Regions from separate parts of the Rhizobium sp. WW_1 genome, predicted to be linked through region 1. Evidence: riboswitches for the same ligand, from Rfam matches in the RefSeq annotation. Region 1 holds a riboswitch; each other region holds the start of a gene.

Region 1 (5,138 bases):
TTCTTTGAATCGAGCCTCGCATAGAAGCGACTTATGCAATGGTGCTGCCTGAGTCTGCCTTGATCGAAATCCAGCTGCTCATCCTTGATCATTGAGTTGTATCAAACAACTCCGAATATGATCGCGATGCATCAACCGCTTCAATACGCAGCCACCTGATCAAGAGCTTCGAGCGGTTTGCTCCTGACCGCTCGGACTTGCCGACACTCGCGATCAGCCATAGACAAACGTGCGAGCCTGCAACAGCTCGCACGTTCGCCTCTATCAGAACGATAGTAAAGCAAAGCCCACATGAAGCAGGCTTCTTAAGTCTTATTCGGCTGCGCCAGCAGCCTTCGGCTTGCGAGTGCGCTTCGGCTTTGCTGCCTCTGCAGCGGCCGGTGCCGCTACTGGGGCAGCCTTTGCTGCGCGAGTAGCCTTCGGTGCAGCCTTGGCAGCTGCGGGCTTGACGGCGGCCGACTTTGCGGCTGCTGCTGGCTTGGCGGCCTTCGCCTTGGTCTTCGACGCCGCTGCCTTGCCTCCGGTCTTTGCCGCATTCAGAAGTGCGACACGACGCTGACGGTTCTGTTCGAGAGCCTGCCGGAAGCCGGTATCATGTTCTGCGTGATGGGCCAGATCATCGAGAAAATCTGCCACGTCCTTGACGCCATCAACAACGACATAGCTCAATCCACGACCGGCATTGACGGAATCGCGACCGACCGTCACACCGAAGCCGCCGGGAACACGCTGGAACCAAGTGGAGCGCCACTTCTTGAAGCCGGCCGCGTCACGCTCGTACTCCTCCAGATATGCCTTCTGTTCCGCCACTCGAGCACGAAATGTATCGACGACATTCCGCGTGCCAGCCTTCGGCTTATCAGCCTTTTTTGAAGTCCATTTCTCAAGAAAGTTTGCCATTGGTTCGATCTCTTCAGGTTAGCGTTCCTTGTCAAGCCGCCGTTGCTTAGGAAGCGATGACGAAGCTCCTCCGCATGGATGCCCGCATATATGTAAAGGATAGATGTATAATGGCAACATAATCCGACATTTATTGTCGATAATTAGCCACCAAAGTCGCCTCGCTGCCGCTTTTTGAGCCCGACAGGCGCGAATTTGCCGCTATCTCTCGCTGCGATCACTCGCGTCCAGCCAAGACTGGAGGCTTAGACGGGCCTTGCTGCAGCGCATATTTGCTTGAATTATCCTTTGGCGGCGCACAAGCCGGCAACTGCACGAATGGATCGGTTGATGCCGTCGCCGGTTCTTGCCGCCATTTCGTTGTTCGGCAAACTCCTATGCGTTGACCGATATGACATCGGGGGCGGAGATAGCAGCCTCCGCCCCCGTTCATATTCGCCTCGGGATCGACATGTGATCCCGATGAGCCTTTCTTCTTCAGGCCGCCCTTGTCAGCTCGCCATGCGGATCGAGCACGAACTTCGTTGCAGCGCCTTGATCGAAGCTCTCATATCCTTGTGCTGCATCTTCGAGCGAGATGATCTTGGCGTTGACGATGTCGGCAATCGGCAATCTGTCGTGCAGGATCGCCTGCATGAGTTGGCGATTATATTTAAGCACCGGCGTCTGACCCGTATGGAAGGATTGTGCCTTGGCCCAACCGAGCCCGAAGCGCAGAGACAGGCTGCCTTGCTTGGCAGCACTGTCTACGGCACCTGGGTCTTCCGTCACATACAACCCAGGAATACCGATCGAACCAGCCGCCCGAGTGATCTCCATCATCTGATTGAGCACGATTGCCGGCTGCTCGCCTCCCGAATGTCCGCGCGCTTCGAAGCCAACTGCATCGATCGCGCTATCTACCTCGTTGATGCCGACGACTTCCGCGATCATATCGCCGAGACGATCGCTCTTGGAAAGATCTATCGGCTCGAAGCCAACCTTGGCGGCATGCGCAAGTCTATCCTTGTTGAAATCACCGACCATGACGACAGCGGCACCCAGGATGCGGGCTGAAGCGGCAGCCGCCATGCCGACCGGACCTGCGCCTGCGACATAGACAGTAGAGCCGACACCGACGCCGGCACGAACGGCGCCATGAAAGCCGGTCGGCAAGATGTCCGACAGCATGGTGAGGTCACGGATTTTCGCCAGGGCCTTGTCACGGTCCGGGAATTTCAGCAGGTTGAAGTCCGCATAGGGTATCATGACATAGCGTGCCTGGCCGCCTATCCAGCCGCCCATATCGACGTAGCCGTAGGCACCGCCGGCACGCGATGGATTAACCGTCAGGCAGACGCCGGTATCCTGCGACTTGCAACAACGGCAGCGGCCGCAGGCAACATTGAACGGCACCGAGACGATATCGCCGACGTCGAGCATCTCGACATCGCTACCCTTTTCGATGATCTGTCCGGTGATCTCATGCCCGAGCACGAGGCCGGGCATCGCCGTCGTGCGTCCACGCACCATGTGCTGATCGGAGCCGCAAATATTCGTGGAGATCACCTTCAGGATCACACCATGCTCGATGCGCCGACCGTCCGGCGCCTCCAGTTTCGGATCGTCGATATCGCGAACCTCGACCTTGCCGGGCCGTAAATAGACGACGCCTCTGTTCCCAGTCATGCCATCTCCTCCTTGATTGAACGCTGGATCATGATTGCCCGAGATTTCGGGCCCTTTCGGATCGGCCCGCTCCTCAACGGGCTGAACAGCAGCAAAATCGGTCGCGGCAACCGCAAGCTTCTGCGGCGTCCGGCCGGCGCGTGCGCGACTGATATGGTGTTGCGAGATCGGAACGAAGTGAAGTCAAAACACCCGTATCCGCCTCTCGATCGCCCACCGCGATCAGTCGAGCCTGCATTCAAGGCTGGTTTCCGGGCTCGGACCTGTCCGCTCGGACACCTCGATACCTTCCCGGCTGTTCCGCCAGTGGCATCAATCGAGGCATTCGGTCCGCCACCGTTGCGGGGGCAGCACCGGCTTAAGACCGGTTTCCCAATTATCCGCCGGGGAAATCCCGACGGCACCTTGAACATGTCCAGAAGATCACGGGAGAAGGCGAGGCGCGCATAGGAAAACGACATCGGTGCCCTGTAAGACGACATCTGGCGTTTTCATGAAATCGACGCAGGAAGCGCCGCGACGCAAATGGCCGGCACGCGCGTCGGCCATTTGCGTCTTGTTGCTCGAGTGACGACGCTTAGCCGCCGTCGAGCCAAATCGCCACATCGACAGGCGCAAGCGTTCGATTGCCGACAAGGAATGTTGCACTCTGCCCTGCCGGTACTGTTGCCGCGACGCTTCCGTAATTGAAGGCGAAGTGCAGCCTTCCGCGCCGGGCAAGGCGCAGATCGCCAAGATCCGGCAAGCTGCCCACGCCGGCCCAAGCAAGCGTGTCACCCATCAACTTCAACAGGAACTCGTCACGCGGCAGCGTGGCGCAGTAGCGTGCGACATCATTGCCGATCACCGCCGGGGAATCCGAGCGATACTCTCCCTGGAATGTCGCAAGCACGGTTTCCGATGTCCGGATCGTTTCGCGCCAGACGGAGGTCTGGTGACTCGCATTGCCGTAAAGGACGGTCTCGGACTGAAAGGCCGGCAAGGATTCGACACGCGTGACGCGGAAATCGAGGAGGTCGCCCAGTATGCCCGGCGGCAGATCAGCGGGGATGTGCATGTCGCGCGTCTTGCTGCCGCTGCGAGGCCCGAACAGCACCTTGGCGCCGGAGGTCTTGAGCCGTGCAATGAAGTCCGGATCGGGAATGACGAGATCGGGTGCGAGCACCAGCCTATATTCCTCGAGATCGGAATGCTGTCCGATGAAATCGACATCGACACCGAGGCGAGAGACAGCCGAATACCAGTCGAGCGCAAGGGCGGAAGCAGCGTAGTCGCGCCCCTGCGGCAAGGCACGGGTCGCGAAACGCGAGTCGTAATCGAGCAGCAGTGCCACCGAAGCCTTGCCGCGCATCTCGCCCTTCGGCAGCCGTTTCATCTCGGCGACGACCTCGGCCACTTCCCCATAGCCCTGATCCTCTTCGCTGTTTGGCAGGAGAAGACCAGCATGGAACTGCTCCTGCGCAAACGGCGCCTGCCGCCAGCGGAAGTAGGAGACCATGTCGACGCCATGCGCATAGGCAAGCCACGTCCACAGCCTCACCATGCCGTCCGCCGGCGACTGATTGTGCGAAGCCCAGTTCACCGGTCCCGGCTGCTGTTCCATCACCCACACACGGCCGCGACCGACTGCGCGGTAGAGATCGTGGTTGAAGGCGGTTTGATCGGGATCGCCGGTGCGCAGATAGCGTCGCTTCTCTTCGTTGCTCAGCCGACCATTGATAAGCCCGCCCATCGGATAGACGTCCCATGAGGCGATATCGATGTCTTCGCCGACCTTGTAGTGATCGAAGTCGGTGTTCTGCGACATGAAGTTATGGGTCACCGGCCGGCCCGGTGAATGACGGCGAATAATATCGACCTGTGTCTTGTTGAAGGTCTGCACCTGATCCGAGGAGAAGCGGAAGTAATCGACGAGATGCGTCGGTGTCGGTTCCTCCACGAGATTGTTGGGCAGATCCACCTCTTCGAAGCTGTTGTAGTGCATGCTCCAGAATGTGGTGCCCCAAGCGCGGTTCAACTCCTCGACGGTGCCATATCGCGCGACGAGCCATTCGCGAAAGGCGTGAAGAGCCGCTCTCGAATAACTGTGAATCGTGTCGTGATCGCCATACTCGTTGTCGGTCTGCCAGGCGTGGACGAAAGGATGGGCGCCATAGCGCCGCGCGACCGCTTCGGTGATGCGGGCAGCCTCAAGCCGATAGCGTTGACTAGAGAAGCAATAGTGCCGGCGCGCGCCGAACTTGCGCACGACGCCGCGCACATCGACGGGAAGGATATCGGGGTAGCGATCAACAAGCCACTTCGGAGGCGCGGCCGTCGGCGTGCCGATGATCACCTTCAATCCCGCCTTGCCGAGCACATCGACCGCCTCATCGAACCACTCCCATTGGAAGACGCCGGATTGCGGCTCGATGCGCGACCAGGCGAATTCGCCGATGCGCACCCAGGCGAGCCCTAGCTCCGCCATGCGAGCGGCATCCTCTTCCCATTTTTCCCGCGGCCATTGTTCCGGATAGTAGCAGACGCCAAGTTCGAGCATACCGGCATCCGGCCGGCTTGCATCGAAATTG
Region 2 (5,138 bases), on a different contig from region 1:
TTAAAGCGCAGCGAGGTCTTCCCGATGTCGTGCGTCGTACCCTGGAACTGCTGCCGGCGGCGACCCATCCCATGGACGTCATGCGCTCGGGCGTCTCCGCATTGGGCTGCGTCCTTCCGGAAGCGCCCGATCACAACCATCCCGGTGCCCGCGATATCGCCGATCGGCTGATGGCCTCGCTCGGCTCCATGCTGCTCTACTGGCACCACTTTGCCCAGAATGGCCGGCGCATCGATGTGGAAACGGAAGACGATTCGATCGGTGGCCATTTCCTGCATCTGCTGCACGGACGCACACCGAGCGCCTCACATGTCCGCGCCATGCATACCTCGCTGATCCTCTATGCCGAGCATGAGTTCAACGCATCGACATTTACGGCCCGATCTATCGCCGGGACCGGCTCGGATATGTATTCGGCAATTGCAGGAGCGATCGGTGCCTTGCGCGGGCCGAAGCATGGCGGCGCCAATGAAGCCGCCTTCGACGTCCAGAAGCGCTATTCAGATCCCGCAGAAGCCGATGAGGATATCAAACGCAGGGTCGAGGCGAAGGAAGTCATCATCGGTTTCGGCCACCCGGTCTATACCGTCGCCGACCCACGCAACAAGGTGATCAAGAAGGTCGCGCGCGAACTCTCGGTCGATGCCGGCACAATGAAGATGTTCGATATTGCCGAACGGATCGAGACGACTATGGCGCAGACTAAGAACATGTTTGCCAATCTCGACTGGTTCAGCGCCATCTCCTATCATATGATGGGTATTCCGACCGCGATGTTCACACCGCTTTTCGTGGTTTCGCGAACATCCGGCTGGGCAGCTCATATCATCGAGCAGCGCGCGGATAACAAGATCATCCGCCCATCCGCCAATTATATTGGCCCGGAGAACCAGACATTCGTGCCGATCAACAAGCGCAGCGGCCCGAAAATCCGTCCGAAAGCCGCCTGAGGAGTTGAAAATGCCGTATCTCGTCGCATCCGAATTACCCGACGCCCCCGCCGGAATCCGTTTCAGGGAGCTGCTGGAGCGTAATGGCATCCTGCAGCTTCCCGGCGCCCATAACGGCATGGCAGCTCTCCAGGCCAAGGCGGCGGGTTTCGAAGGCCTCTATCTCTCCGGCGCTGCCATGACCGCCTCCATGGGTATTCCCGATCTCGGGATCATCACGGTGGACGAGGTTGCCTTTTTCATCCGCCAGATCGCGCGGGCAAGCGGCCTGCCGCTGCTTGTCGATGGCGACACGGGCTATGGCGAGGCATTGAACGTCATGCACATGGTGCGAACCTTCGAAGATGCGGGCGCCGGCGCAGTCCACATCGAAGACCAGCTGCTTCCGAAGAAATGCGGGCATCTGAACGACAAGAGGCTTGCGGACGCGCATGACATGGCAGCAAAGGTCGCGGCTGCGGCGAAGGCGCGCCGTCATCTCTATCTGATCGCCCGGACCGACGCGGCGGCCAGCGAAGGCATTGACGGCGCCGTTGCGCGTGCCAAGCTGTTTATGGAAGCCGGCGCCGACGCCATCTTCCCCGAAGCCCTCAACAGTGCCGAGATGTTTCGCGAATTTGCGCGGCGCATGCCGGGCGTTCCCTTGCTTGCCAACATGACCGAATTTGGCAAAACGCCGTTTTTCACCGCATCCGAATTCGAGGAGATGGGCTACCGCATGATCATCTGGCCCGTCTCTTCATTGCGAGTCGCCAACAAGGCTCAGGAAAAGCTTTACGCCACCTTGAAGCGCGACGGCTCCGCAGAGGCCGTTTGGACCGAGATGCAAACGCGCGGCGAACTCTACGACACTATCGGGCTTCACGACTATGAAGCGCTCGATGCCTCGATCGTGAAGACGATCCTTCCCAATTCAGGGTCGCGATAACCCTGTGGCTATGATATGAGGCGGCCATGAACGATTTCGTACGCTCCGTTTTGACCCCGCCCGACGGCAGCAAGAAAGTGCTGCTGCATTCCTGTTGTGCGCCGTGTTCGGGGGAAGTGATGGAGGCAATGTCGGCCTCGGGCATCGACTACACCATCTTCTTCTACAATCCGAACATCCATCCGGAGCGTGAATACCTCTTGCGCAAAGAGGAGAATGTTCGCTTCGCGGAAAAGAACGATGTGCCCTTTGTCGACGCCGACTATGACAAGGACAACTGGTTTGCCCGGGCGAAGGGAATGGAATGGGAGCCTGAGCGCGGCGTTCGCTGCACGATGTGTTTCGACATGCGCTTCGAACGGACAGCGCTCTATGCACACGAGAACGGTTTTCCGGTGATGACCAGTTCGCTTGGGATCTCGCGCTGGAAAAACATGGCGCAGATCAATGATTGCGGCGAGCGGGCAGTCGCTCCTTATGACGGCCTCAGCTATTGGGATTTCAACTGGCGTAAAGGCGGCGGTTCCGCCCGCATGATCGAGATCAGCAAGCGGGAGCAGTTCTACCAGCAGGAATATTGCGGCTGCGTCTATTCGCTGCGCGACTCGAACATGCACCGCCGCAGCCAGGGACGCGAACCGATCGAGCTCGGCAAGCTCTATTACGGCAAGGACGACACGGCGAGCTAGGGTATTGCGCCGGCCCACTCGATTTCCCGTCGTTCAAAACTGCCTGCGATCGCGCATGAAGTTCGCATACCATTCGACGAACTGCATTACACCGCCTTCATGCTCGACCGAATATGGTCCCGGCTCATAGGCTGGAGAGCGGATGCCAAACGCATTCTCCTCGACGATCCGGCGGTCCTGATCGTTGGTTTCGTTCCAGACATGCGTCAGTTCGTCGATGTTATAGTCGACGCCTTCGACGGCATCCTTGTGAACCAGCCATTTTGTCGTGACCTGCGTTGATTCCGGGCCCAGCGGCAGGACGCGGAACGTAATGGCATGATCGACCAGCACATGGTTCCAGGTGCTTGGATAATGGAAAAGCAGCAGCGTACCGATGTGGCTCTGGCTGACATCGTCGGAGAGTTGGTGCTTCACGGCCCGCTTGCCTGACATGGTATAGCTTTCCGCGTCCTCGATCAGCGGCATGCGCGCCACGCGGAACTGGCCGGTCGAAGAAATCTTGAATTCGCTCGGCAGGCCGGAGGCCTCGCAGCGTGCCCAATGTTCGGCGATGACGGGATCATCCTTTGCACCCTGGACCCCGGTTGCGGTCGGAGCCTCCGGATAGGTCCGGCACAGTTCCGGGTGATTGGCCGCGCAATGATAGCATTCGCGATTGTTCTCCCAGACCAGTTTCCAATTGCCCTTTTCGATGATCGTGCTTTCGAAGGCGACCTTCGTGTCCTTGAGATTATGCGGAGCAAGATAGCTTGCGACCATCTCGCGCATCGGACCAAAATCGAGCGGCTCATCGGCGAGGCTTACGAAAATATAGCCGCCGACGGTCTCGCAATGGACCGGCTTGAGGCCATTTGCCGACTTGTCGAAATCCTCGCCCATCTGCCGTGCGAACAGCAGCGAGCCGTCCAGTTCGTAGGTCCATTGATGATAGGGACAGACAAGCTTGGCCGATGATCCCTTGGGCTGCGTGCAGACGCGCGATCCGCGGTGTCGGCAGGAATTATGCAGGGCGCGAATTACGCCTTGCCGATCCCGCGTGATGACGATCGGATAGTCGCCGACCTGCAGCGTGAAGTAGTTGCCGGCTCTCGGAACCTCGCAATCGTGTCCGACGAAAAGCCAATCCTTGTACCAAATATGCTCGAGGTCGAGCCTGTACAGTTCCGGATCGGTGTAGAAAGCCTGTTCCAGGCTATAGCCATCGCGCCTGTTTTGCAGTTTGCGCAGCACGTCGCTGTAAAAATCCGTCATCAGATGCTCCCGGTTTGAGCACTGACTGAAAAGGCGGAAGATCGATCTCGATTGGCCCGGCAGCCAATACGCCAATCAGCTTCCTGAATGCCCTCCGCAGTCAGTCAAGTCATTCATGTGACCAAGGCTGGTTTCCGGGCTCCGAAGCCGCCCCGTCAGGGGCTTGCCGACACCTTCCCAGATCAATTGATCCAGTGGCCGTCGTCGGCATTAGGCTTCGCTACCGTTGCGGGGGCAGCGCCGGATTTCGACCGGCTTCCCAATTATCCACTTCGATTCGAAGCGGCACCAAGGACAGCATATTTAAACACGCCGCATTGCCGGCGTCTCCTTCGAAAAACGACGTCCGTCCATCGCATTCTGAACAGATCAGACCTTTATTTTCACGACGATGTGTCGCTAGGCCGACGCCTTCAGTCGGACGACCAATGACGGCGTTTTGAAAACCAATCGTTCGATGTTATTTTTCAAAGATAGATTGGAGTTGAGACGATGCCCTCGCATAGCCGACCCTCATTGGAAATTGCGGGCAAAGACGCCAGAGTAGCCTGGATCGCTTTAGTGTCGGCATGCGGCCTGGCCTTTTCCTATGTTCTGGCCTGTGCAACGCCATTCGCGGCGATCGCCGCCATCGCATCGGTGACGCTGAAGCGACGCGATGGAATTGCCGTTGTCGCCGCCACGTGGCTCGGCAATCAGGCGGTCGGATACCTGCTGCTCGGTTATCCCCGCGAATGGGACAGTTTTGCCTGGGGCGGAGTGATCGGCCTGGCGGCGGGCACGGCATTGGCGACGGATTTTGCGCTTGCGCGTCTCAAGTTTGGACCCGTCGTGACAGCCCTCGTCGCGCTGCTGGTCGGCTTCTGCGCCTACGAAATCGTGTTGTTCATCGCCACACTGATGCTGCCTTCCGGAGATGATGCATTCTCCTTGGCGGTCATCGCTCAGATTCTCCGCGACAATATCGTGGCCTTCGCAGGGCTGATGGCAATCTATGCGGTCATTCGTTCGGCGGGCTTTCTCGAGCCGGCCGGAAAAGCGACGCCACCTCGCACCCTTTGATCGAAGATCGTGAGAGCATTTCCTCCAAATAGAATCGTCTGTCTGACGGAAGAAACGGTCGAGGTCCTCTATCTGCTCGGTGAGCAGGAGAGGATCGTCGGCGTTTCCGGCTATGCGGTGCGGCCGCCCCAGGTTCGACGCGAAAAGCCGCGGGTCTCCGCCTTCACATCGGCCGATATCGACAAGATACTGGCGCTGGAGCCCGATCTCGTTCTGACGTTCTCGGATCTGCAGGCGCCGATCGTCGCAGACCTC
Region 3 (5,138 bases), on a different contig from region 1:
GAGTTTTCGGATCAATCGTCAAAGCTGGCGAATGATGTCGCGAAGCTGCTCGTTGCGGGCGCCAAGCAATAGAACGTTGCGGATGGCGATCTGCGGATCGTGGGTGTGGAACAGTACGCCGTTGCCGCGAATGTCGCGATTGATCGTCAGCTTCTTGTCCTCAGCCTGCTTGTCCGGGTGAACGGCGACGGCGAAATACATCCGAGAATATTTGAGGCTGATGTCTTCGAAGAAATTCTCTTCCTGGCCGATACGGGCAAAGAAATTGGCGATATAGAACGCCCAGTTCACCTGCTCATATTGTGCGAACTGTGTCCGCGCGGCTGTCACGTGGCAATAGCCGAGATGCGGCGTGTCCTTCAGCGTGTGATGGAAGATGAGCTTCGGGAAACGGATTGATTTGTGGAAGCTGTTGAGCCGGTCATGCGTCTTTTCGCCGGCATCCCTGAGCTTCAGCGCCGTGCGCTCGGCCACGTGTTCGTGACTGAGATATTCCCGCTCTTCGGCAAGCCAGTGCGGCCTGTTCCGGTTGATGCGCCCCGTGCGCAGGAATTCGCTGTGCCCTGTCGTCGGCACTACTGGCGCCGGTTCGGGGTCGGCGGGCTTCCCAGCGTCGAAATATCTGAGTTTGGCCATGCCGGATCTCGCTATGTTAGTCTCTGAGCGACATGCTAGATCACATAGCTTGAGCCGAGCTTAACCGCATCTGGGATGCTGCACTTTTAAGGAGACTGAGAAACATGCCCGGAATTACCGATCTCCAGCAGCTCCTTTCCGGCATGAAGCCGAGCCTTGCCGAGGGCGAATTCGTCTATTGCAGCGTTCCGGCGTCGATGTTGGCAGACCACATCCATCTGAGGCCGCTCGGATTCTTCCGTGAAAAGGAAGGCGTGACGCTGATCCTTCCATTGGAGACGGCCCGAGAGGCTGGATTTCCCGCGGCCCCCACCATGCGCATGATAACGCTCGAAGTGCACTCCTCTCTCGAGGCCGTAGGGTTGACCGCTGCCTTCGCAACGGCGCTCGGCAACGAGGGTATCAGCGCCAATGTGGTCGCGGCTTACCATCATGACCACATCTTCGTGCCAGCGGCCGATGCCGGTCGTGCGATGGCGGCTTTGCAAGCTCTTTCGGCCGCCCAATCGCCCTCGGTTGGTTGATCTGTCGCAATCAGAATAAAGCGTCATCGGCAAGGGTCGGGCAGCGCACCCCCCTCATGTCCCGCACCGGAATGTAAGAGGTTGAATTGCCTCTCTATATCGCCTGCAAGGGCAACCGTCCCGCTGCCCCGTTTCGGCTGTCGTCAATTTCGAAGCCGATGTCGCATTGCAGCGCAGCCGCCGCCGGTGCCGGGCGCTATGATGTTATCAATCTCAAGGTGCCGTTTGCTAGGGAGACGGAGAATTGGGAAGCCGGTCAAAATCCGGCGCTGCCCCCGCAACGGTGGTGGAGTGAGGCATGGCGGATAAAGCCACTGGGTCTGGTCGGCCTGGGAAGGTGCCATGGGGCTCTGGAAACAGGGCCGCTCCAGAGCCCGGAAACCAGCCTTGGGCACACATGGTTTACTGACCGCGGCGGGCGGTCGGACATTGCTTTGGGCCATTCCCGATGGCCTCTGCATGTCCTCTGCACGTCTCCCGGTACTGCGAAGGATAGGCAAATGGATATCGGCAGCAAAGTTCTGCGGCAATTGAAGAACCACCGGACGGGTTTGAGTCTCGAACAACCGTTCTATACCGATCCGGATTATTTCAAGCTCGATATGGAGATGATCTACTATCGCGACTGGCTGTTCATCGGCCATGATTGCGAAGTGCCGCGCGCGGGCAATTACTTCACCGTCCAGATCGGTGATTACCCGGTCGTGATTGTCCGGGGTCGCGATCAGGTCATCCGCGCTTTCCACAACAGCTGTCGCCATCGCGGCTCGCGCGTCTGCAACACCGAGCGCGGCTCCTCGGCAAAGCTCGTCTGCCCCTATCACCAGTGGACTTACGAACTCGACGGCTCGCTGCTCTTCGCCCGCCAGATGGCGGAGGATTTCGACAAGAGCCAGCACGGGCTGAAGCCGGTCCACTGCGAAAGCGTCGGCGGCTACATCTTCATTTGCCTTGCGCAGAACGCGCCGGATTTCGCTCCGGTCCGCGAGACCATCGAACCCTACATCGCGCCGCATCGCATCAGCGAAGCCAAGATCGCCTTCCAGAGCACCATCATCGAAAAGGGCAACTGGAAGCTGGTCTGGGAAAACAACCGCGAGTGCTATCACTGCGCGGCCAACCATCCCGAGCTTTGCCGCACCTTCCCGGAAGCGCCGACCGTTAGCGGCGTGCAGGGCGCGATGAACGATCCGGTGATCGCCGCACATTGGCAGCGCTGCGAGGCCGCAGGCCTGCCGAGCGAATTCAAGCTTTCTCCGGACGGCCAGTTCCGCACGGCCCGCATGCCGCTGATCGAAGGTGCCGAAAGCTACACGATGTCGGGCCAGAACGCCGTCAAGCGTCCGCTCTCGTCGGATGTGACGATCAACGGCATCGGCACCATGCTGCTGTTCCACTATCCCACGACATGGAACCACATGCTCGGCGATCACGCCATTTCCTTCCGCGTGCTGCCGATCAGCGCCGAGGAAACCGCTGTGACCACCAAGTGGATCGTCCATAAGGATGCGGTCGAAGGCGTCGACTACGATCTGGAAGAACTGACGCACGTCTGGACCGAGACCAACGACCAGGACCGCCGCATCGTCGAGGAAAACGCCTTCGGCATCCGCTCGCCGGCCTATGAGCCCGGTCCCTATTCGGAAATCCATGAAGGCGGCGTCATGCAGTTCGTCGAATGGTACACGACTTTCATGATCAACCGGCTGCAGGGCGATCAGGCCAAGCTGTCGGCGGTCGCCTGAGTATGAACATGACCGCCTCCCTTCGCCATCGACACCTCGACCAGATGCAGCCCTGGAGCGACAGGCAGCATCTGCTCGAATGTCTCTCGGTCACGCCCGAGGCGCCCGATGTGATGACCTTCACATTCGGCTCCGACAAGGACAACTGGTTCCGCTACCTGCCGGGCCAGTTCGTGACGCTGGAGCTGCCGACGGCTCCGGAGCCGGTCATGCGCACCTATACGCTGTCGTCGACACCGTCGCGGCCCTTTTCGGTCGCCGTGACTGTCAAGGCGCAGAAGGACAGCATCGGCACGCGCTGGATGTTCGAGAACCTGAAGCCGGGCATGCGCATCAAGGCTTTCGGTCCGCTCGGCGATTTCAGCCATATCCGTCATCCCGGCGAAAAGTACCTGTTTGTCTCCGCCGGTTCCGGCATTACGCCGATGATGTCGATGACGCGTTACATGGCCGACATCGCGCCGCTGTCGGACATCACCTTCGTCAATTGCTCGCGCAGCCCGACCGACATCATTTTCCGCTCCGAACTCGAATATCTCGCCCGCTTCATGCCGAACCTCAATCTCGGCCTCATCGTCGAGGGTTGTGGCCGCACCGATCTCTGGTCGGGGCTGAAGGGACGCATCGACAAGGCGAAGATCGGTCTCCTGGCTCCTGATTTCATGGACCGGACGATCTTCTGCTGCGGCCCGGAAGTCTTCATGGACGCCGTGCGCTCCATGCTGGAAGCGCATGGTTTCGACATGTCGCGCTATCATCAGGAGAGCTTCCAGCCAGCGAACGCTGCAACGCCGCTTGCGGAGGTTTCCGACGATGCCTCCGGCGAGGCCGCGACGACGATCCGCTTCACCATGGCCGGCAAGGATGTCGTCTGCGCCGCGGGCCAGACCGTGCTTCAGGCGGCGCGCGGTGCCGGTGTGCGCATCGGAGCGGCCTGCGAATCCGGGCTTTGCGGTACATGCCGCGTCATGAAGCTCTCGGGCGAAGTCGAGATGAGCCACAATGGCGGCATCCTCGATGACGAGATCGACGAGGGTTATATCCTCGCCTGCTGCTCGCGCCCGAAGACGGATGTGCAGATCGAGGCATAGCATCGACCTGAAAACCGCCTCGCCAAGCTAAAGCATGTCCCGCAAAAGTGTGCAGCGGTTTTGCGACAACGACGTGCGAAGAATCAAAGACCTGAAGCGCGAGGAGCGAATCTGAAGGATCGCTACGCGCTTTAGAAATCCTGGTAATTCAGCTCGTTGATTTCGACCGGCTTCGATTGTGGGGTCGAAGCTGTGACGACCGGGTCGATGTCGACCATGAGCGAAACGAGCGCCTGCCGCGGGCCGTTGCACATCTGCGCGAGCGCGATCGTCAGGTCCGGTGCAGGCAGGGGCTTGGCGGGCAAGAGATCACCCTGCGGCCAGATCTTGGCAAGCTGGACTTTCGTCATCGGCACGACATTCACGTCGATATCGGTAAGCGTGCCGGGTACGCGATAGGGGCAGCTTTTCTCCGAGCAATTATCCGACGAAGCAAACTGCCAGATGGCATAATTGTCCCAGTTGCCGAGCGGGAAGGTATCCTTCACATCCGGCTTGTAGCGCGCGTACCACAGCGGCAGCCGCGACAGCAGCGGATAGGTGCCCCGGTGATCGGCGATGTAGCGCGCCGTGTTGTGATTGACGTAGAGAATGGGGTAGCGCCCGGTCCTGACCTTGATGTGAGCAACGAAGATCTGCGCGTCGTCGAGCGACATGAATTGCGTGGCGTCCATGCCGTCTATGTCGAGCACCATCAGCTCGTCGGGCTGCGGATCGGCGTAGTCGAGAAAGTGATTGGCCTGGTCGATCGGATTGCCGGGCCGGCCCAGATGATAGGCGCCCCATAGCAGGCCGTTCGATTTTGCCAGAATGCGACGCGTCTGAAACAGCTCGCGGCTGACGGCGTATTTGCGCCACATCGTCCTGCAATGAGCCACCGTATCGCCACCATGATCACCGGTGCAACTGAAGCTTTCAGGTAGTCCGTCCGACGCCTTGGAGATGAAGCCGGCGATCCGCTTGTCCTGCAGAAACGCAGTCCAGTCGATGGTGTTTAGCTCGTAAGCATCGACAATCAGTGCATTTTTCGGATCGGTCCAGGGCTGGCTCTCGCCGGCCGAAGGCTTGGAGACCGGCCCCATCAGGGTCAGGATCGTCAGCAAGCTGCAAATGAGGAGGTTACTTTGCCGGTATCCTTTCAT
Region 4 (5,138 bases), on a different contig from region 1:
GTGTCGGCAATCTGATCCTTGAAGAGATACAAAGACCCGGTGATTGCCAAATTGAGCATGAAGGGAATGACGAGAAGACCGGCGAAAAAATGCCAGCGCCAGATTGCACGATAGAGTGAGATATTATGGGTAGCTGCGACAGCAGGTTCAGCAGCGGTAAAGGCAGACATGAAAATCCTCCGAAGATCGGCGGGCTGCCGCAAGCGATCGATCCGGGGAGGGGCGGCGATTGTTCGCCGTTTGAAATGCGCCTGCTTCGCGTGAGCGGCCGCAGCGGCTCGTTCGGCGAAGTTTTGCGGAAAACACCAATCCTCGGATTTCACGACTTGAAGGTCGCGCATGACGGCAGCCGTTGACGGCGGGCGTCACGACAAAAGCCGCAACGCCGGTTCAGCCAACGATGTCGAGGATGGGTGGCGCCCTTGGGCCGGTGTTCGGTGGATAAAGCTGCCGATGGAAGGCTTCCGATCTTGCAACGACGGTCTCTCCGCGCTGAGAGGCGAGGCGTTCGCAAATCTCGGTCGGAGGTATGGGCAGAACCGCGGCGGAAGCGATCCGGCAGGCTTCGCACCCGGGCGCATAGGCTTTTCCATGCACCTTGCCGTCCGCGTCCTTGTAGGTGATGCAGAGAATGGGCAGGGACCCGTCCGGCAGCCTGTATTGCGCAAGTTCTATGGGAGATATCTCATCCGCCGTGGCGACGACCGGCTGATGGGCAAAGCCGACAAGCAACAGCGCCATGGCGCAGACGATGCGCGCACTCCACTGCCATGTACGCGAAATTGTCTTCCGCATTCTTGTCCCCACCACCCGCATCCCGCGGATAAGGTTGCAGTCATAGGACAGGCTCATTACAAGCGCAATGCGTCAATTCGTGCCGCCGCAAAGTTTGCGGACATCGATGACAGCGCAGCACCGACAGCGTCGAAACGCCCAGCGGAATGCCAAATTGACCGGCAGCTCTTGATCGCCAGGCGCGCGGCGCCAGATAGCGTTGACCATTCGGATCTATCGGCCGCGCCCGATATCGCCTGGCTCGCATGACAGAATCCGGAGACAGCCATATTGAGACGCATTGCTTCAGAAGTTCGATTGCGACGATGACCTCCGCCCACAATTCCCGTCCGAACACCATCGCCAGGCCGCCAATCAGCGAGAGGCTTGGTAAACCATTTTACGGAGATCGCATGGTATCCGGCATCGACTTCGACTATGCCGATACCGGTCATTCGTTACGGCTAGTCGCGAGGACTGGGAATAGCAATGGAAATTGAAACACATTTGGTCTCGCTCATTCGCGTCCTCGGCCAGGTGGCGATCATTGTCTATGCCTATTCCTGGGTGATCCGCATCGTCGAGCGCGGCGCTTTGAAATCGGCTGCCGTCGGGCTGTTGTTCGGGCTGGTCGGTATCCTGTCGATGGGCGATCCCATACAGTGGATGCCAGGCGTCATTCAGGATGGCCGCTCGATCCTGCTTGTCCTCATACCGATCTACGGCGGCCTGCTGGGAACGATCGTGGCCGCCGCGATGATGGCCCTGTTTCGCTTCATGGTCGGCGGGATGGGCGCCATGGGCGGTGTTGCCGGTATCGCGATCGTCGCGGCCGCCGGCTATGCGCTCAGCCTGTTGCCGCGGCAATGGACCGGCACGGGATGGAAACGATCGGCCCTGTTCGGCCTGGCGACCTGCACGTCGCTCGTGGTTCTCCTCTTTCTGCCGTGGGTGGTTGCGCGCGCGCTTCTCCTTTCGGCCGCGCTCCCGGTGACGATCGTCAATATTCTTGGCGTCATGCTGCTGTCGGATCTGCTGCAGCGGGAGCAATATCGCATCGGCATCCAGCGCGCGCTGGAGAATGAAGCCACCCTCGATCCGCTGACGAGGCTTCCCAACCGCCGGGTGCTGCAGCGCGAAGGCGATCGATGCAGCAAGGAAGCCGGTGTGCGGCGCATTCCCTTCTCGATCATCATGCTCGATATCGATCACTTCAAGAAAATCAACGACAATTGGGGCCATTCCTTCGGCGACACCGTTCTGGCGCGGGTGGCGGATGTCATCCGGCAAACCGTGCGCAAAACCGATATCGCGGCCCGCTATGGCGGCGAAGAGATCGTCGTCCTGTTGCCGAACACCGACATGAGGGCGGCCGCCGCCGTTGCGGAGAAAATTCGCAGCGATATCGAGACGACGATGCTGATGTTCGATCAGGACGCCGTCCATGTCACCGTCAGCATCGGCATTGCTTGCTCGCTCGAGCCGACCACGGATTTCAAGCATGTGCTCGAAGCCGCCGACAAGGCGCTTTACCGGGCGAAGGCGGGCGGAAGAAATCGTGTGGAGCAGGCCGAGGCGGCTTAGCATTGCTGGGGCCGTTGGCAATGAGCATGATGTGCCCCTTCCTCTTTACTATCCATGCGTTCTTGACGGGAAGGGTCCGTCCGGAATAACTGGACGCGACGGTTCCCCAAGGAAGACTCCGCGGGGATTAATAGGGAACACGGTGAGGGCGACCCAAGAGGGACCTAGACCGTGGCTGCCCCCGCAACTGTAAGCGGATTGCCGATCATCCCGGGGTGACCTTTTCCGGCTCGCTCCAGAGGCTTTGAGCCATGCCACTGCAGCCAAGCTTGCGGGAAGGCAGATGATCGTCAGATATCCGCGAGCCAGGAGACCTGCCGTCGATCACGATCCAATCAGCCGGGCGGGGATGCTCGGAAAGGACAGAGAATGATTGACCTGCGCCTTCGACATTATCCGAGCTTTTTCGGCCTTGATTGGGATCTTCGCAACCGGCGGCGACCTGCCTGAGCGCGATTGTGCTGACACCGCCCAGTTTCCTTGTCCTATCGAGATCTTTCATGCGCCATTTTTTGACGACCATTACATTTGCACTCGGGCTGACCGGGTTTGCCGCGTCCGGCTTCGCCGCGACCCAATATCCCCTCACGATCAATAATTGCGGCGAGAAGGTCACCTTCCAGAAAGCGCCGGCCAAGATCGTTTCGATCGGCCAGGGTATGACCGAAATCCTCTTTTCGCTCGGCCTTGCCGACAAGATTGCGGGAACGGCCGTGTGGGTCGGCCCGGTTCTGCCGCAATATGCCGAAGCCAATGCCAAGATCCCCCGGCTTGCCGACAACGATCCGAGCTTCGAATCCGTGGTCGGCAAGGAGCCGGATCTCGTGGCTGCCGAATTCGAATGGCATGTCGGCACACAGGGCTCCGTGGGCAAGCGCCAGCAGTTTTCCGAGCTCGGAATCAATACCTACGTCGCCCCAACGGATTGCGTCGCCAAGGTCAATACCGATGGCGGCGATGGCGTGCGCAAGGAGCTGTTCACGATGGGTCTGGTCTACCAGGAGATCGATGAACTCGCTCAGATCTTCGACGTTAAGGATCGCGGCGATGCCTTGATCGCGGACCTGAAGAAGCGCGAGGCGGATGCTGTTGCCTCGATTGCCGGAGCCAAGGCGAAGGATCTGCCGATCGTGTTCTGGTTCTCCAGCAAGGAAGTCAGCGGCGATGCCTATATCGCCGGCAAGAACAGCGCCCCGGCTTATATTCTGAAGACGATCGGCGCTCGCAATGTCGTCACGACCGAAGAGGAATGGCCGCTGGTAGGGTGGGAGACGATCGCACAGGCCAATCCAGCCGTGATCGTCATCGCCACCATGGATCGCCGCCGCTACGCGGCCGACGACCCGAAGGTCAAGGTCGACTTCCTTGAGAAAGATCCCGTCACCAGCCAGCTCGATGCCGTCAAGAACAAGCATTTCGTCATGATGGATGCGCAGTCGATGAACCCGACCATCCGGACGATCGACGGTATCGAAATCCTGGCCAAGGGCATCAAGTCCTTCGGTCTGGCACAGTAAAATATGAGCCTCGTTGCAGAACGTCGGCCATGGTGGGCGCTTTGGGCGCTCGCCATGGCTGCGGTCGTCCTCCTCGCTTTCATGATCAGTCTCGCCGTGTCGATCGGCGAGATCTCGATTCCGCTGTCGACCACTGCGAAGGCCGTGTCGAACCGCTTGTTCGGCACGGGCTTCGAACTCAGCCGGATCCATCAGGGGATCGTCTGGGATTATCGGTTGAGCCGCGCGCTTGTCGCGGCGAGCGCCGGTGCGTCGCTGGCGCTGTGCGGCGTGGTTTTGCAGGCCCTGCTGCGCAATCCGCTTGCCGAGCCCTATGTGCTCGGCATTTCCGCCGGCGCTTCCACCGGCGCGGTCTGCATCATGATCCTCGGGCTCGGTTACGGCATTCTGGGCCTCTCCGGCGGCGCTTTTCTCGGCGCGGTCGCGGCCTTCCTGTTTGTCGGTCTGCTTGCCGCCGGCGTCGGCGGCACGAGCGAGCGCATCATTCTCTGCGGCGTCGCCGGCTCGCAGCTTTTCAATGCGCTCACCTCCTATATCGTCACCACCTCGGCCAATGCCGAGCAGGCGAGGGGCGTCATGTTCTGGCTGCTCGGCTCCATGAGCGGCGTGCGCTGGCCGGACGTCTATCTTTCCGGACCTGTCGCCATCATCGGCTTTGCCGTTTGCATGGCGCATGTCCGGGTACTCGATGCCTTCATCTTCGGCACGGATGCGGCGGCCTCGCTCGGGATTGCGGTCCGGCGAGCGCAGATCGTCCTGCTTGGCGTGACGGCCTTGATGACCGCGGCGGTCGTCAGCATCGTCGGCTCGATTGGCTTCGTCGGGCTCGTCATTCCACATGCAGCGCGTTTTGTGGTTGGACCAAGCCATGATCGGCTGCTGCCGGCGGCGGCGCTGGCCGGCGCCATTTTCATGGTTGCTGCCGATATCATCTCGCGCATCATCATTCCCCAGCAGATCCTGCCGATCGGCGTCGTCACCGCCCTCTTCGGAGCTCCGGCCTTCGCCCTTATTCTCTATCGCGCCCGGAGGACGGCATGAGCATCGCGGTTGACACGGTGACGTTTGCGGCCGGCGATAGTCTGATCGTCAACGGCGTCAGCCTGACGGTCGAAAAGGGCAAAGTCCTCGGCCTTCTCGGGCCGAACGGTTCTGGAAAATCCAGTCTGCTGCGGCTGATATGCCGGCTGCGCAAGGTCAAGAGCGGCGTCATCCGGCTTGGCGGCAGCGATATCGCCTCGATTTCGCGCGGCGATATTGCCC

The links. A riboswitch is a leader RNA that binds a small molecule or an ion and turns the genes downstream of it on or off. The one in region 1 is predicted to bind cobalamin.
Region 2: another riboswitch for cobalamin. It lies ahead of BJ928_RS16765 (aromatic ring-hydroxylating dioxygenase subunit alpha); the one in region 1 lies ahead of fdhA (formaldehyde dehydrogenase, glutathione-independent).
Region 3: another riboswitch for cobalamin. It lies ahead of BJ928_RS03330 (aromatic ring-hydroxylating dioxygenase subunit alpha); the one in region 1 lies ahead of fdhA (formaldehyde dehydrogenase, glutathione-independent).
Region 4: another riboswitch for cobalamin. It lies ahead of BJ928_RS07820 (ABC transporter substrate-binding protein); the one in region 1 lies ahead of fdhA (formaldehyde dehydrogenase, glutathione-independent).

Annotation. Positions count from the first base shown of each region.
Region 1 is NZ_RAIN01000004.1:303,823-308,960, forward strand. It holds gene BJ928_RS14540 (hypothetical protein) at 1-92, opposite strand, end outside; gene BJ928_RS14545 (hypothetical protein) at 313-900, opposite strand; gene fdhA (formaldehyde dehydrogenase, glutathione-independent) at 1,378-2,568, opposite strand; cobalamin riboswitch at 2,793-2,991, opposite strand; gene BJ928_RS14555 (beta-galactosidase) at 3,146-5,138, opposite strand, start outside.
Region 2 is NZ_RAIN01000005.1:214,984-220,121, reverse strand. It holds gene prpC (2-methylcitrate synthase) at 1-950, shown strand, start outside; gene prpB (methylisocitrate lyase) at 961-1,878, shown strand; gene BJ928_RS16770 (epoxyqueuosine reductase QueH) at 1,905-2,567, shown strand; gene BJ928_RS16765 (aromatic ring-hydroxylating dioxygenase subunit alpha) at 2,601-3,821, opposite strand; cobalamin riboswitch at 3,929-4,129, opposite strand; gene BJ928_RS16760 (hypothetical protein) at 4,383-4,883, shown strand; gene BJ928_RS16755 (cobalamin-binding protein) at 4,893-5,138, shown strand, end outside.
Region 3 is NZ_RAIN01000001.1:700,909-706,046, reverse strand. It holds gene BJ928_RS03340 (DUF6656 family protein) at 19-636, opposite strand; gene BJ928_RS03335 (ACT domain-containing protein) at 741-1,160, shown strand; cobalamin riboswitch at 1,360-1,565, shown strand; gene BJ928_RS03330 (aromatic ring-hydroxylating dioxygenase subunit alpha) at 1,661-2,905, shown strand; gene BJ928_RS03325 (hybrid-cluster NAD(P)-dependent oxidoreductase) at 2,908-3,996, shown strand; gene BJ928_RS03320 (GH25 family lysozyme) at 4,128-5,078, opposite strand.
Region 4 is NZ_RAIN01000002.1:76,625-81,762, reverse strand. It holds gene BJ928_RS07840 (PepSY domain-containing protein) at 1-170, opposite strand, end outside; gene BJ928_RS07835 (hypothetical protein) at 391-795, opposite strand; gene BJ928_RS07825 (diguanylate cyclase) at 1,264-2,358, shown strand; cobalamin riboswitch at 2,441-2,695, shown strand; gene BJ928_RS07820 (ABC transporter substrate-binding protein) at 2,859-3,875, shown strand; gene BJ928_RS07815 (iron chelate uptake ABC transporter family permease subunit) at 3,879-4,916, shown strand; gene BJ928_RS07810 (ABC transporter ATP-binding protein) at 4,913-5,138, shown strand, end outside.